3 regions of the Ruegeria sp. H7 genome follow, and region 3 is predicted to be linked to each of the others. Evidence: riboswitches for the same ligand, from Rfam matches in the RefSeq annotation. Region 3 holds a riboswitch; each other region holds the start of a gene.
The links. A riboswitch is a leader RNA that binds a small molecule or an ion and turns the genes downstream of it on or off. The one in region 3 is predicted to bind cobalamin.
Positions count from the first base shown of each region.

Region 1: linked by a shared signal. The riboswitch ahead of ACR0AC_RS12785 (DUF1636 family protein) and the one ahead of ACR0AC_RS18615 (energy-coupling factor ABC transporter permease) in region 3 are both predicted to bind cobalamin.
Region 2: linked by a shared signal. The riboswitch ahead of ACR0AC_RS05310 (DUF1636 domain-containing protein) and the one ahead of ACR0AC_RS18615 (energy-coupling factor ABC transporter permease) in region 3 are both predicted to bind cobalamin.

Region 1 is NZ_JBQFNZ010000005.1:164,675-169,517, reverse strand. It holds partial or broken gene ACR0AC_RS12805 (GH1 family beta-glucosidase) at 1-43, shown strand, start outside; gene ACR0AC_RS12800 (glucokinase) at 62-1,069, shown strand; gene ACR0AC_RS12795 (carbohydrate kinase family protein) at 1,104-2,030, shown strand; gene ACR0AC_RS12790 (D-lyxose/D-mannose family sugar isomerase) at 2,049-2,714, shown strand; cobalamin riboswitch at 2,774-2,977, shown strand; gene ACR0AC_RS12785 (DUF1636 family protein) at 3,077-3,433, shown strand; gene ACR0AC_RS12780 (ABC transporter ATP-binding protein) at 3,430-4,206, shown strand; gene ACR0AC_RS12775 (ABC transporter substrate-binding protein) at 4,219-4,843, shown strand, end outside.
Region 2 is NZ_JBQFNZ010000002.1:65,892-70,734, forward strand. It holds gene cobN (cobaltochelatase subunit CobN) at 1-974, opposite strand, end outside; gene cobW (cobalamin biosynthesis protein CobW) at 978-2,033, opposite strand; gene ACR0AC_RS05310 (DUF1636 domain-containing protein) at 2,030-2,410, opposite strand; cobalamin riboswitch at 2,504-2,721, opposite strand; gene ACR0AC_RS05315 (NAD(P)-dependent oxidoreductase) at 2,825-3,817, shown strand; gene ACR0AC_RS05320 (protein NO VEIN domain-containing protein) at 3,898-4,728, opposite strand.
Region 3 is NZ_JBQFNZ010000010.1:69,414-74,256, forward strand. It holds gene ACR0AC_RS18595 (heavy metal translocating P-type ATPase) at 1-1,162, opposite strand, end outside; gene ACR0AC_RS18600 (hypothetical protein) at 1,109-1,462, shown strand; gene ACR0AC_RS18605 (hypothetical protein) at 1,654-1,926, shown strand; gene ACR0AC_RS18610 (L,D-transpeptidase) at 1,968-2,630, opposite strand; cobalamin riboswitch at 2,846-3,058, shown strand; gene ACR0AC_RS18615 (energy-coupling factor ABC transporter permease) at 3,135-3,818, shown strand; gene ACR0AC_RS18620 (transglutaminase-like cysteine peptidase) at 3,923-4,711, opposite strand.

The sequences.
Region 1 (4,843 bases), on a different contig from region 3:
CAGACCCAAAGCCTCGTTTAATGCGCTGAAATCGGCTCTGGCTCAGGGTGAACCCGTTGCGGTGCCCCTGGCACAACCGGCAGGTGCGGTGCATGAGCATTGGACCCTGGTGGCAGATATCGGCGGCACCAACACCCGGCTTGGGGTCATCACAAACGGAGAGCTGACGGATCTGCGCAAGCATCCGACCGGTACCCTGCCCGACCTGCTGGAGGCGTTCCACAGCCTGCGCGATGACATCGGCACCGACCCTCAGGCTGTTGTCGCCGCAGGCGCGGGCCCGGTTCGCGATGGCGTCATCCAACTGACAAATGCCCATCTGGACCTGTCCGAGGCCGAGCTAGCCAAGGCCACAGGTGCGCGGCATACCTATGTGATCAACGACTTCACCGCTGCGGCATGGTCCGTGGCCGAGGCAACCGAGGCCGATGTGGCCGTACTGCAAGGCGACCCTACACCGCCAACCGGCACCCGTCTGGTCGTTGGCCCGGGAACCGGGCTGGGTGTCGGGGCGCTGTTGTATTCGGAAGGACATTACCACACAGCCTCGGGCGAAGGCGGTCATGTCGGCGTATCCCCGCGCCACCGGGACGAGGTTGATATTTTCGAAGCTGCCCGCCACATCGCGCCGGACTGTTTCTTTGGCGAGGGCCTGACGCTTGAAGCTGAAATGTTCCTGAGCGGCACGGGGCTGCCTGTCCTCTATCAATCCATCGCACTGGCCGCCGGTCACACAGATGTCCCGCACCGTCCGGCAAAGGACATTCTTCACGACGCCCGCAACGGATCGGATGCGCACGCCATTAAAACAGCCGAGATGTTCACGACCCATCTGGGCGCTCTGCTGGGTGATCTGGCCGTCACCTTGATCCCCCGGGGCGGCGTGTTCCTGGTGGGCGGCGTGGCGGAGAAGAACCGCTGGCTGTTCGGCGAGCGTTTTCTGGACGCCTTCAATCAAGGCGGTCGATTCAGCGATTTGCGGCAAGGGATGAACCTTTATATCTCGGAACAGGTCGAATTTGGCATTGTTGGCGCTAACAACTTCTGTAAAAATGCGCTCATGCGGTAAAACCGTGTGACCATTTCCAAAGAAGGACCGCGGGATGATCCTGTGTTGTGGCGAAGCCCTGATCGACATGATCGCCGAACCGACCAATTCAGGCGCGCAGGGCTATGTGCCCCATTCCGGCGGCGCAATTTTCAACACGGCCATCGCCCTTGGGCGCTTGGGCGCGCCGGTAGGGATGCTGACCGGCCTGTCCTCGGATATGTTTGGCGCACAATTGGCGGACACGCTGAAGGCAAGCCATGTGGACACCTCGCATGTGATTGTCAGCGACCGCCCGACCACTTTGGCTTTTGTGAAGCTGGTGGATGGGCATGCTTCGTACAATTTTGTTGATGAAAACACGGCCGGGCGGATGTTGCAGCCCGAGAATATGCCACAGCAATTGCTGGCGACCTCGACCCTGTATCTGGGGGGGATCAGCCTGGCTTGTGAACCCTGTGCCGATGCCTATGCCGCGCTGCTCGACCGTCATGGCGGCGACCGCGCGGTGATGCTGGACCCGAATATCCGGCCGGGATTCATCAAGGACCAGACCCGCTATCGCACCCGCCTGAATCGCATGATCGCGCAGGCCGATATCGTCAAGGTTTCGGACGAGGATCTGGATTGGATCATTCCCGGGCCGGAAACCCATGCCGAGAAGGTGCCCTTGTTGCTGAAGGCCGGGCCGTCCGTGGTGATTGTGACACGCGGCAGACAGGGGGCGACAGGCTATCTGGCGGACGGGTCCGAGACCTCGGTGGCGGTCAAACCGGTGCAGGTTATCGATACTGTGGGCGCCGGCGATACGTTCAACGCGGGCGTTTTGGCCGAACTCCACCGCGCCGGGCACCTGAGCAAAGAGGGCCTGCGCGCCTTGACACCTGATAGCCTGCGCGCGGCTTTGTCCCTGGGCGCCGATGTCGCCGCCGTCACCGTATCCCGCGCCGGGGCAAATCCGCCCTGGGCGCATGAGCTTTGATCCCACGAGGGAACCGACATGAAACGATCCGACATCAACGACATCAAGACCGAGGCGCAGGCCTTCATCAAATCCTTCGGCGCGGTCCTGCCGCCCTTCGCCGACTGGTCCCCTGATCAGATGCGCAGCGCAAAGGCCGACACGATCCGCGCCCGAGGGTTGGGCTGGGACATTACCGATTACGGTCAGGGCAAGTTTGATGAGCTGGGCCTGTTCCTGTTCACCCTGCGCAATGGCGACGTGAATGATCTGAACCAGGGTCGCGGTATGCTCTATGCCGAGAAACTGCTGATTTCGCGCGACAAACAATTGTCTCCGATGCACCGCCATATCATCAAGGCCGAGGACATCATCAACCGGGGTGGCGGTGATCTGGTGATGGAGATCTACGCCTCAGACCCCGAAGGCGGCATTGATCGCGACAATCCGGTTGTTGTGCCCAGCGATGGCTGCGACGTGACCATCACGCCCGGCGAATTGCTGCGCTTGAAACCCGGCGAAAGCGTTACCCTGATGCCCGGTATCTGGCATGCCTTCTGGGCCGAGCGTGGCGATTGTCTGATCGGTGAAGTCTCAACCGTCAATGACGACCGCACGGACAATGTGTTCGAGCAACCGATCCCCCGGTTCGCGACCATTGAAGAGGACGCAGCGCCGGAATTTTTGCTGGTTGCGGACTACTAAACACTCAGTCCGCGTCGCCAAAATCTCGGCCAGAACGCTTGACAATTAAATCCGCGACAGACTAGCTGACCAGCGATGGTTCCCGTAGCGATGCCTGCGGGATGAAAATGGGAATACGGTGCGGCCCTGCGGCCAAATCCGTGACTGCCCCCGCAACTGTAAGCGCAGAGCGACGCCAAATCACCACTGGCCTGAACAGGTCGGGAAGGTTGGCCAAGCCACGACCCGCAAGTCAGGAGACCTGCCATCACCTGTGCAACCAACCCGGGGCGGGGCGTCCTGGAAGGAGGATTTGATGGCTCAATTTTTCGCCTGCGGGCGTGGCGTCTTCTTTTCGCGCGGTTTCCGCAGCGGGGACAGCCATGTCATCCCAAGCTGACCACTTCGTCCTGATCTGTTCGACCTGTCAGGGTGAAATCGAAGCCAAGGCAGCCAAGGCCAGTTTGGACGCAACCCTACCACCGGAGTTTGCGACCCGGTTGATTGCCTGCATGGCAGGGTGCGAACGCCCCATGACCGTTGGGCTGCAAGCCGAAGGCAAGGCGCAGTATCTGTTCGGCGATATCCAAAGCCCAGCCGATCTGGACGCGATTGCCGCCTTTGCCCGTCAGTTCCGCGACAGTGACGACGGCTGGACCAGCGCAACCGACCGGCCCCCTGCCCTGCTTTACAAAACTCTGGCGCGTCTGCCGCGCCTTTCGACAGAGGGCGAGATATGAGTTTTCTGGTTGCCAAGGGGCTCGAATACTACGCCCTGAATGGGGATGTGTTGCTACAGGATGTGTCCTTCTCGTTGGATGAGGGGTCGATCCTGGCCATTGCCGGGCCGAACGGAGCGGGGAAAACCACGCTGTTGAACCTGCTTTGCGGCCTCGAACGTCTGGCCCTTGGCGATGTGACGATCAAGGGGCAAAGCCTGCGTCAATTGTCTGCCCCGGAACGGGCGCGCACCATCGCCGTTGTCGGGCAACAGGAACTGCCTGACGGCCGGCTGAAGCTGCGCGACTATGTGGCCCTTGGGCAAATCCCGATTCAGGCCGACCGGTCCGCCGAGGATCATAAGGCCGATCTTGAGCGGGTGCTTGAGATCACCGAACTGGTCCCGCTGGCCGATAAACCGATGCAACGTCTGTCCGGCGGGGAACGTCAGCGGGCGCATATCGCACGGGCTCTGGCGCAAAGGCCATCGCTGCTGTTTCTGGACGAGCCGACAAACCACCTCGACCCCGATGCCAAGGGCCACATGCTGTCGCTGGTGGCCGAACTGGGCGTTACGGTTGTGATGATCGTGCACGATCTGGTCATGATCCCCGAATTCGCCACCCATATCGCTTTGATGAAGGCAACCCGAATGACCGGCTTCGGCCTGATCCCCGAGGTTCTAACACCCGAGCGTGTGCGCGATACGTTTGGCGTTGACTACCTGTGTTTCCAGCACGAAGGGCGCGTGATCCCGGCGCTGGATATCCGAAAACGAAAGCTGTCATCTTAACAGGAGAATTTGATGATGCAGAAATTCTGGTCCGTAGTCCTTGTTTCGGGCCTCGCGAGTGGTGCGGCGGCACATGAAGTGACCGTCGACAATTGCGGAGAACCACTGGTGTTCGACGGCACGCCCGAGCGGATTGTCGTGCACGACATGAACATGACCGACATGGCCTTTGCGCTGGGTTTGCAGGACAAGATTGTCGGCCTGACCGGCATTACCGGCTGGTACAAGACCAGCCCGGATTTCGATGCAAAACGCGGTGACATCCCGGAACTGGCGCCCAAATACCCCACCGTCGAAAATCTGGTCGCGGTCGAGCCGGATATGTTCTTTGCCGGTTGGTATTACGGCATGCAGCCGGGTGGCGAAGTCACCCCCGACACGCTGGAACCCTTTGGCATCAAAACCATGGTCCTGACCGAAAGCTGCGTTCACCTGAACAAGGACCGCCCCGAAGCCAGCATGGACCTTCTGTTCGATGACGTGCTGCGTCTGGGCAAGGTGATGCATGTGGAAGACAAGGCCGAAGCGTTGGTTTCGGGCTGGAAAGACCAGCTGGCGGCCATCGAGGCGAAGACCGCCGATCTGGCGAAGCCCCGCGTCTTCCTGCTGGACGGTCCCGCCGATGCGCCCTTTACCG
Region 2 (4,843 bases), on a different contig from region 3:
ATCCGCCCGTCCACTTCGGGCAGTACCACATGCATGGCGAGGTCGGCGGGGGATAGCCCGCGTTCCGCCTCGGCCCATGCCTTGCGGCGCGAGGTGGCCAGCGCGACCTGAAATACCGGCACGTTGGCGGCGTCCAGAGGCGAGGTGCCCGACGCGCCTTTGCCCGAGAATGAGGTGGCGTTGATGATGGCCGACGGGGCCAGCGCCACGACCTGCTCACGCAGCCAATCGGCTGCTGCGGGCGCTTTCAGAGACGGAGCGAACAGGCCCACCGCCTCAAAACCCCGCGCGCGGAGGCTGCGGATCAGAGCCGCGACAGGAGCGGTGTCGGCTGAGGTCAGATAGGCCCGGTAGAAGGTCACAAGGATGCGTTTTGCATCGCCCGTGAAGGCGGCATCCACCGGGATCACGCCGCGATCCGGGCACCACGCGCCGCATTCGGGCAACGTCTTGGCCCCCATCACCGGCCCGGCATAAAGCCCCGCCGCCAGCGCCATTTGCGCCAGGGCGGCCTGCGCCGCGACCTCTCCGCCGGTGTCGCACAGATGCGCCAATCGCCGCAGGGTCGAGATGGGCAGGGTGGAATAGTCATCCAGCCGCGTATCCTCGCGCCCGTCCGCAGGCAGGACCGCCAGCGCGATGCCCTTGGCCTGCGCCAGTGCCAGAACCTGTTGCAACCCGTAGGACCAGTAGGGCACACCGCCGATCAGGCGGATCAGTATACCCTTTGCGCCCTCCAGCGTCTGTTCCACATAGGTATCGACCGACAGAGGGTGCTTGAGCGCCGTTAGGTTCGCCAGCCGCATCGTCGGCATCCGCCCCTCGGGGCCGCCACCGCGATGCCAGCCCGCCGCAAAGGCGCCGAGGTCACTGTCCGAGAACGACAGCACCACCAGATCCGCCGGGCTCTGGCCCAGATCGGTCGGGGTCTCGGTTTCCTCTAACCCGTGGCTTTCGCGGAAGACGACGTGCATGGTTTACTCGGCAGCCTCGGTCACACCCACGAGGATATCGCGGATCGCGGCCTCTTTGATGTCGTCATGCTCGGCAATCACGACCAGACGTGAGCGACGGTCCTCGCCGGGCTCCCACGGGCGGTCATACTGGTGACGCACGCGGGCACCAACGGCCTGCACCAGCAGACGCATGGGTTTGCCCTGAACGGCGGCATAGCCCTTGACGCGCAGGATGTTCAGCTCATTCGCCAGACGTTCGATCTTGGCGACCAGTTCCGCCGGGTCGGTCTGTTCCGGCAGCTCGACGATGATGCTTTCGAAATCGTCATGCTCGTGGTCGTGGTGGCCGTCGTGATGTGACGGGCGCGCGTCCATGTCATCCTCGGCGGCGGCCTCAAGGCCCAGCACGACGCGCACGTCCACCGCGCCTTCGGCCACTTCGACCACGGGCAGGGGGCGGGGGGCTTCGGCGGCGATGACCTCTTTGGCTTTCGCCACACCTTCGGGACCGGCCAGATCGGGTTTGGTCAGCAGGATGATGTCGGCGCAGGAGATCTGATCCTCGAACACCTCCGACAGGGGCGTTTCGTGGTCGATCGAGTCATCGGCCAGACGCTGGGCGTCCACCGCCTCGACATTCGGCGCGAAGCGACCGGCGGCCACAGCCTCGGCATCGGCCAGAGCGATCACGCCGTCCACGGTGATTTTCGACCGGATATCGGGCCAGTCGAACGCCTTTAGCAGCGGTTTTGGCAGGGCGAGGCCCGAGGTTTCGATCAGGATGTGATCCGGGCGCGGTTCCAGCGCCATCAGCGCCTCAATGGTGGGGATGAAGTCATCGGCCACGGTGCAGCAGATGCAGCCATTGGCCAGTTCCATGATGTTTTCCGCCGGGCAATCCGGGATCGCGCAGGATTTCAGGATGTCGCCATCAACGCCCACATCGCCAAATTCGTTGACCACCACGGCCAGCCGCTTGCCTTGTGGGTTCTGCATCAGATGCTTGACCAGCGTCGTTTTGCCCGAACCCAGAAAGCCGGTGATCACAGTGACGGGGAGTTTTTCGAGGTTGCTCATTTCAGGGCTCCAATCGGGGGAATGCGCGAGGCGCAGTTCTTGCGGAAATGTTCGGGGCGCTCGCGCCATTTGACCAGGCCGTCCTCGGTGGCCAGATACTTGGTCGCACCATCGACGATGACGTCAACGTGATCGGCCTCATTGAGGTTCTCATAGACAAAGGTCCAGCGATCCGGCCCGCCGCGCAGCACGATGGAACAGCCCTGATCGCAGTTCGACAGGCATTCGACGGCTTTCAGCGTGACGCCCTCGGGCAGGTCCGCCTGTTCCAGCGCTTTGTGCAGCAATGTGCCGGGGCGTTGATCGTCATCCTCGATGGGCAGACCACGGCGGCACGTGGTGCAGACCAGCAGCTCGACCGGCGCAGTCTCGGTCATGTCTCTCATCCCCCCAAATCCTCTTCGCGGGGGACGGGGTTTCATGCGGGCCACGCGATGCACATGGACCCGACACCGGAACACCCCGCCCGGTTTCAACTTCGGGTGCTGGCAGGTCTCCCGGCTTGCGGATGTCAGAGGCCCGGTTCGTCTGGCTCCTCTGTCGGATGTCCCGCCTTCCCGGCTTTGCAGCCAGTGGCATTGGGCACCCTCTCCGGTCACGGTCGCGGGGGCGGCTGCGTTTGACGGATACCCGCTGACGCATTCCCTTTTCATCGGCTGTCGCCGACACCAACGACAGGGACATGCGGCACGTGCGGGCAGGTTGTCAAGCGCGATGCGACCACCATCGCGTGGCTAGGATGAAAAGCGACCTGCCAGCGTCGCTGGGCGGCATGACGCCGTGCCCGCGACATGGTCGCATACCGGAAAACACGCAGGGAGACGCGAATAATGAAAGTTGGGTTCATCGGACTTGGAAATGTGGGCGGAAAACTCTCGGGCTCGTTGCTGCGCAACGGGATCGACCTGACGGTCCATGACCTGAATGCAGACCTGGTGGCAGAATTCGTCGAAATGGGCGCACAGGCCGCCGAAAGCCCGGCCCAGCTGATGCGCGATTGCGACGCGGTGATCACCTGCCTGCCATCGCCTGCCGCCTCGGACGCGGTGATGCAAGAGATGTTGCCCGAGGTCGGCCCCGGCAAAATCTGGATGGAGATGTCCACCACCGACGAGGCCGAGGCCAAGCGGCTGGGTGCCATGGTCATCGAGCGGGGCGGGGCGGCGGTTGATTGCCCGGTTTCCGGCGGATGCCACCGGGCGGCAACCGGCAATATCTCGATCTTCGCGGGCTGCGACCGGGATACCTTTGAGCGAATCCTTCCTTTCCTGACAACGATGGGCCGTCGGGTGTTGCATACGGGCGATCTTGGCTCGGCCTCGGTTCTGAAAGTTCTGACCAACTATCTGGCAACCGCTAACCTGATCACCTGCGCCGAAGCGCTGGTGACCGCCAAAGCCGCCGGGATGGACCTGAACACAACCTATGAGGCGATCAAAATCTCGTCCGGTACGTCGTTTGTGCATGAGACCGAAAGCCAGGTCATCCTGAACGGTTCGCGCGATATTTCCTTTACCATGGACCTTGTCAAAAAGGATATCGGCCTGTTTCAGGACGTCGCCGACCGCGCGGGTGTCCCGCTTGAGATCAACCCGATCATGATCAAGATTTTCGAGGACGGCATCGCACGCTACGGCGAACGCGAACTGTCGCCCAACATCATCAAACGCCTGGAAGACGCCACCGGCCTCGACATCCGCGCGCCCGGCTTTCCACCTGAAATGCAGGACGATGAACCGGAAGAACCAGGGTATGAGGTTGTCCCGGTGGGGCGCGAATCCTGACGTTTGAACCGGGCGTTGGTGGGTGGATTCTGGCGCGCACCAACGGGGAATTCGGCGTGAATGCGCCAGCTAACCGGGGGCTAGTGAAAGTTCGCCTGGAAGCTCATGGCGCTTAGCGCGACATGAGCATCCAAAGGTGGGCGCAGTTCGAACGCCCTCGGTTCCCGTGAGAAATTCCACAGCCTGAAAAGGATCCAGTGGCCGCGGTTTTGCTCAGCAACCGCCAATTCGTTCCGGGAGATGTGAAAGGGTGTGCGCTCCCAGCCATTGGTCGTCTTTACCTCGATCAGGCGGATGTTCCCCTCAGGCGTGAAGCTTGAAATGTCATACCCGGCGCCATCGCCATCTTCCTGACTGACCCACCGCACCTTCTTGGCTAGGTCTTGCCGGCCTGCACCTTTCAAAATTGCGCGCTCATGATGCAGAACGCGCTCCTCCCCGGCCTTACCCAGAGATTTGTTTTCCTCATCCCGCCCTGCCACATCGAATTTCCGTGCTACGGCCTGCATTTGTTCCAATTCATCCGGAGGCGGCGTGTTTTGCATGGTTGGTGGGGTGCCGATCCAAACAGGTCCGGGAGGTTCCGATGCACCTATTGGAGGAGGAGTATTTCTGGCAATCCATCCACCGTGTCGATGGAGGTGCCGGGCAACGGCATCTACCAAAGACATCTGAAAGTTGAAGGCGGGTTTGTAGCCATTGATCCAGGTCTCACCCAGCCCCTTAAGGACCGCTGAGATGTTTTGGTGTTTGAACTCGATTGAGCCTTTGGATCGACCAATTGACTCCTGCATGGCCCGATTGTGGGCCGCCTTGTTGTATCGCTTTCCCGCCAACTCATCACGAAGCATGGAAAAATAGTCTTCTACGATGGCGTTGTTTTCTTGATCTGACCATTCCGCACCACTCATGGTGCCAGGCTATGCGAGGCGGTTCCTGATGTCACGCGGTGTAGTTTTATGGAGAAGTCTGTATGTCAGGCCGTCGAGACAAAGCGCCCAAAGTGGCGCGAAAGTGATGCAAAAC
Region 3 (4,843 bases):
GTGAAGACCGAACCTCGAGGCTGGCACCGCTCGCCAACAGCTCCTGCTCGGATGCGTCGCCCAGCGGATACACATTGGCAACTTCAGGCTCTCCCATGGTGATCGTGCCGGTCTTGTCCATGGCCAGTGCGGTGGTACGCCCGGGGGCCTCGATATATGCGCCGCCCTTAATCAGAACCCCAGCCCGGGCCGAAGCGGTCAAAGCCGCAACGATGGAAACCGGTGTGGAAATGACGAGCGCACAGGGGCAGGCGATAACCAGAAGAACAAGTGCATTGTAAAACCAGAAGCCCCACGATGCGCCAAATGCAAGCGGTGGGATCAGGGCGATGGCCACTGCAACGACCATAACGATGGGCGTATAGATCCGCGCAAATTTTGTAACCCACTGCTCAACCGGCGCACGGCGAGCATGAGCATCACCGACCATCCGGATGATCTTGGCAAGCACGGTATCGGACGCTGTTTTCGTCGCACGAATTTTGAGGGTGCCTTCACCATTGATTGTGCCGGCATAGACCTCATCACCCAGCTCTTTGGGAACCAGCGCGCTTTCACCTGTGATTGGAGCCTGGTCAACGGCACCGGCCCCTTCGATGACTTCGCCGTCAAGTGGAATGCGATCCCCACCCCGAACGATGAAGCTGTCACCGACAAAGACATCCGCCGCCGGGACCGTTGCCTCGGAACCGTCAGCACGAACCAGCCGAACCGTCGGGGGGGCCAGATCAAGCAGCGCGGATACTGCGTTGCGAGCCCGTCCGACACTCCAGCTTTCCAGATAAAGAGAAAGCGAAAAGAAAAATGCTACAGTTGCCGCTTCAAAAAACTCGCCCAGAGCGATGGCACCAGCGACGGCAACAACCATCAGAAGGTTCATATCCGGCGAAAGTCGACGCGCCGAATACCAGGCCTTAGGGGCCACCAGCCAGACGCCAAACAAGATCGCGACTGCGAACAAAGCTGCCTCGGCTAATGGCATCGGAACCTCACCATGTCCCGAGAACAGCCCAAGCGCACCGCCCATGCCGGTTTCGAAAATGTGCCAGCCAAAACCCGCTGCCCAAAACCCTCCGCTGAGCGCGGTGAACCGCCGCTGACGTGCAATATGCGCCGCCTGATCCTGCGCGGCATTTCCGTCATCCCAAGAATTGGCGGTCATACCGGTGCTGGCAACCAGCAGCATGACATCTTCGTCAGAAAGCTTGGCAGCACTTTCAAGAAGCGTCATTCGACCGTTGATGACATCAAAAGCGAGATGCTCTTCACCACCAACTTTCGGGCCGATAACCCGGTTCAGGATCGCAACCTCTTCGGCGCAATCGAGGCCAGAGACCTGAAAGCTTCTGCCACCTTCGGGAATCGGACCGGCGGGCGCGATGTCACCACACCCGCTACTGCCGCACGCGTTGTGACCTTGTCTATTTTCGTGGTCATGGTCGTGGTTGTGGGTATCGGATGACATAGTTAGACCTCAAGAATCTCTGCGGTCCTTTGCAAATAGTTCCTACAGCAACTAGAGCTTCAATACCTTTTTCAATTTTTTTCAATCCGGTTCGTTGCCCGCGATATTGATGCTTCATTCCTTCTTGCGGGCCGGTCGCGTGGATGCAATTTAGTCGCAGAAGACGTAATAAATTTTGGAACAAGTCAATGCAGAAACGGATCGCAATTACCATCACGTTAGTCTCGATTACTGCCGGTTGCTCAGCCCAGTTCACAGGGGGCAAAAGCAAAGCATTCGAACCAGGTAACCTGCCGGATTCAGTTGTTGCGCTGGCAGAACCGGGGCAAGATCTGGCCACAGCGCGCCTTATGCCAGAAGATAACTGCTTTTGGTATGAGCACAGCGGACCTGTCGAGACGACGCTGGTTCCACTGCGCGCAACGAATGGCGCCCCGATCTGCGCTGCGCGTGACGCCTGATAAAAAAGAGGGCAGCGACATCCACCTGCGCTGCCCAAAATTTATGAGCGGGCTGTGACGCTATCTTCGGCCGAGTATAAGTATGCGGTCGAGCCGATTTTTACATGTGGGTAGAGATCATTGATATGGGCCATGATCATTCTAACACATCCAGAACTTGCGCGACCACCGATGCTTCTGGGCTGAGGTGTACCGTGGATTCTGAGATAAGTATCTCGATCCCCAACGTATAGATAAAGGGCTCGAGAGCCGAGAGCATTACTTGGCCCGGGTTCCATGCCATCCCGGAATTCCGCGTATTCGGGGTTGAGCTCGATCATTGAAGCCGTTGGCGTCCAATGTGGCCATTCGACCTTGCGCCGGATAGCATAGGTACCGGGCTCGTAAAGGTTCCCACGCGCGATCGCTACGCCATAGCGCATTGCTGTGCCGCCTTCCTCGATATGGTAAAGATAGCGCGCGACGGCATCGACATGGATGTCACCGGGAACCAAACCATCATTTGCTACGACACGTCGTGGTAAAAAACGGTCATGAACGCCCCATGGATTTGAGGTCGCTGGATCGTAGTCAAATGGCGTGACCTGGCTGTCCCAATAGGTCTTTTGCGACGAGGTTGGCCATGTTTTGGCGATCAATGGACTGGCCGCAGACGCCGAGAATAGCGCTGTGGTTGATTGAATGAAATGGCGCCGTGTCAGCATAAGTCTCGTCCTGGTTCACAAGTGTAATGTGGTTGCATCGCATTTTTGCGATCAAATTCGAGTCTTAAAGCCTCTAGCAGCTAGAGCTTCAAGAGGTTTCAGGTAACGCTTGGTTTACCTAATGGACCATGTCGCCGGTTGCGTGAATCCTGCATCGGTCGAGTCTACTTCGGACTAGGTCGCAAAGACATTTGACAGAAACGAAGCCGCCATTGTAGCGGTGAATTGTTTTCGGTTCCTGATGGCGGAAGCCAAAAGGATTAAAAGGGAATACGGTTCGGTGTTTTCAATGGCGCCAATTCCGTAACTGCCCCCGCAACTGTGAGCGGAGAGCGATGCCAAGACACCACTGGTTCGTAATGGAACCGGGAAGGTTGGCGGAGCGAGCACCCGCGAGTCAGGAGACCTGCCGTAAAGCGCCGGGCTATGCCCAGACTGAACCTGTCGGCCTTACGGTCGATTCAACCTGACAAGCCGCCGGGTGAGGCGGTAGGGAGAAAGAACATGCATATCGAACCGGGCATCGTGAATGGTGCCAAAATCGCGCTTTCCTATGTTACCGCCGCAGGTGCGGCTACTTACGCAGCGAAAGAAACGTTTTCCACATTGCGTGCGAATGGACCTGCATCTTTTGCTATGCGCTCGGTGCTCGCCACCGTTGGGGTTTTCCTTTTCTTCGAAGTCCTGCCGCATTTCCCGGTTGGTGTCTCTGAAGTCCACTTCATCCTGGGGTCGACGCTGTTTCTGCTTCTCGGTGCTGCACCCGCGGCTTTTGGATTGGCAGCTGGTCTCCTGATTCAGGGTGTTTTTTTTGCCCCGTTCGATCTTCCGCAGTACTTCATCAACCTGACCACTCTGCTGGTGCCGCTATTTGCGCTACAAGCACTGGCCAGCCGCATCATCGCTCCCGGCACAGCATATGTTGACCTCAAATATGGCCAAGCTCTTGCGCTGAGTGCGACGTATCAGGGAGGAGTAGTCGCATGGGTTGGGTTCTGGGCCTTCTACGGCCAGGGTTTCGGCGCAGAAACCATGGCTTCGGTTCTATCCTTTGGCGGTGCTTATATGCTGGTAATCGTCATTGAGCCGATTGCTGATCTGGCAGTGCTTGCGGCAGCCAAGGCGATGCGCGGTTTGAACAGTACAGGTCTGGTGACTCCGCGTTTGTACAACGCTGCGAAAGCTTGACCAAAGTTTGAAGCGGTGTCCTAAAATTGGGTTGCCGCGAAAAAACCGGTAGTCGCAGCTCCAAAGATTATTGTGGCGCGTCTCGAGGGCGCGCCACATTGTTTTTAGCCACTAAAAACCTGTACCCAACGATCAGGGTGAATCGGGTCCTGTATTCGTAGGAAAAGATACCTCGTTTCCTTCCACGTTTTGATCCTGTTGGTAACATTGTCCAGAACCAAATCGCCTTCACTCGAGCGATAGACTAGAACAGCATGGCCATTGCGATTGGTGTCCAAGACAGTCGCAATTAGTAGCTTCGTAGGATCCAAACCATTCTGCACAAGTTCAAACTTCTTTTGCAAAGCGAAGTCTTCGCAATCTCCTGACCCTTGCGTCGGCAGTGTCCAGTATTCTTTTGTCCCATATTGGCTTTGATCCGAAACTGCTCGGATTCTCCGATTGACGCGCGTGTTGATCGTTTTAACGATCTGATTTTCTTTTGCCACGGACAGACCAGAGCTACGAGCGCTCGCGCACGCCCACGAGTAGTCTTTGCACAGTGATTTGGCACCGGATGGCGCTCCAATCTTTTTGTCAAGACCGATCGAGGGAAGCTCAGAGGCTTGCAATGTAGCGGCAGACACAAAAAAGCTGCATATAAAACAGACCATTGGGAGATAACCCAGCAGGTTTTTCGATAACACTCCCTGAACTAAAGTGGGATTTGTCATATCTGCCTTCTCCATGCTCGTTCCTCTAAAGTATCCAAACTTCCCCGGCCAATGTGTTTTATTCCAAGCCTTCATGTGCTTGGGGAATTGCAACAGCTTCTTAGCCTCTAGGGGTAAAGCGGCAAAAATTTGCAGATTCTTTGGTATTTCTTCCTTAGTTGACAGCATCAGAGCATCCACGCCATCACCAGCCCGGCATAGCTAACAGAGCGAATTAGAGGGTAAGCTGATCGCAATTCTCTCATTCAACAATAATACAACAGAGATCGGCCGTCATCGCTGAGGGTTACGGAATACCGGGACAATGAAGCC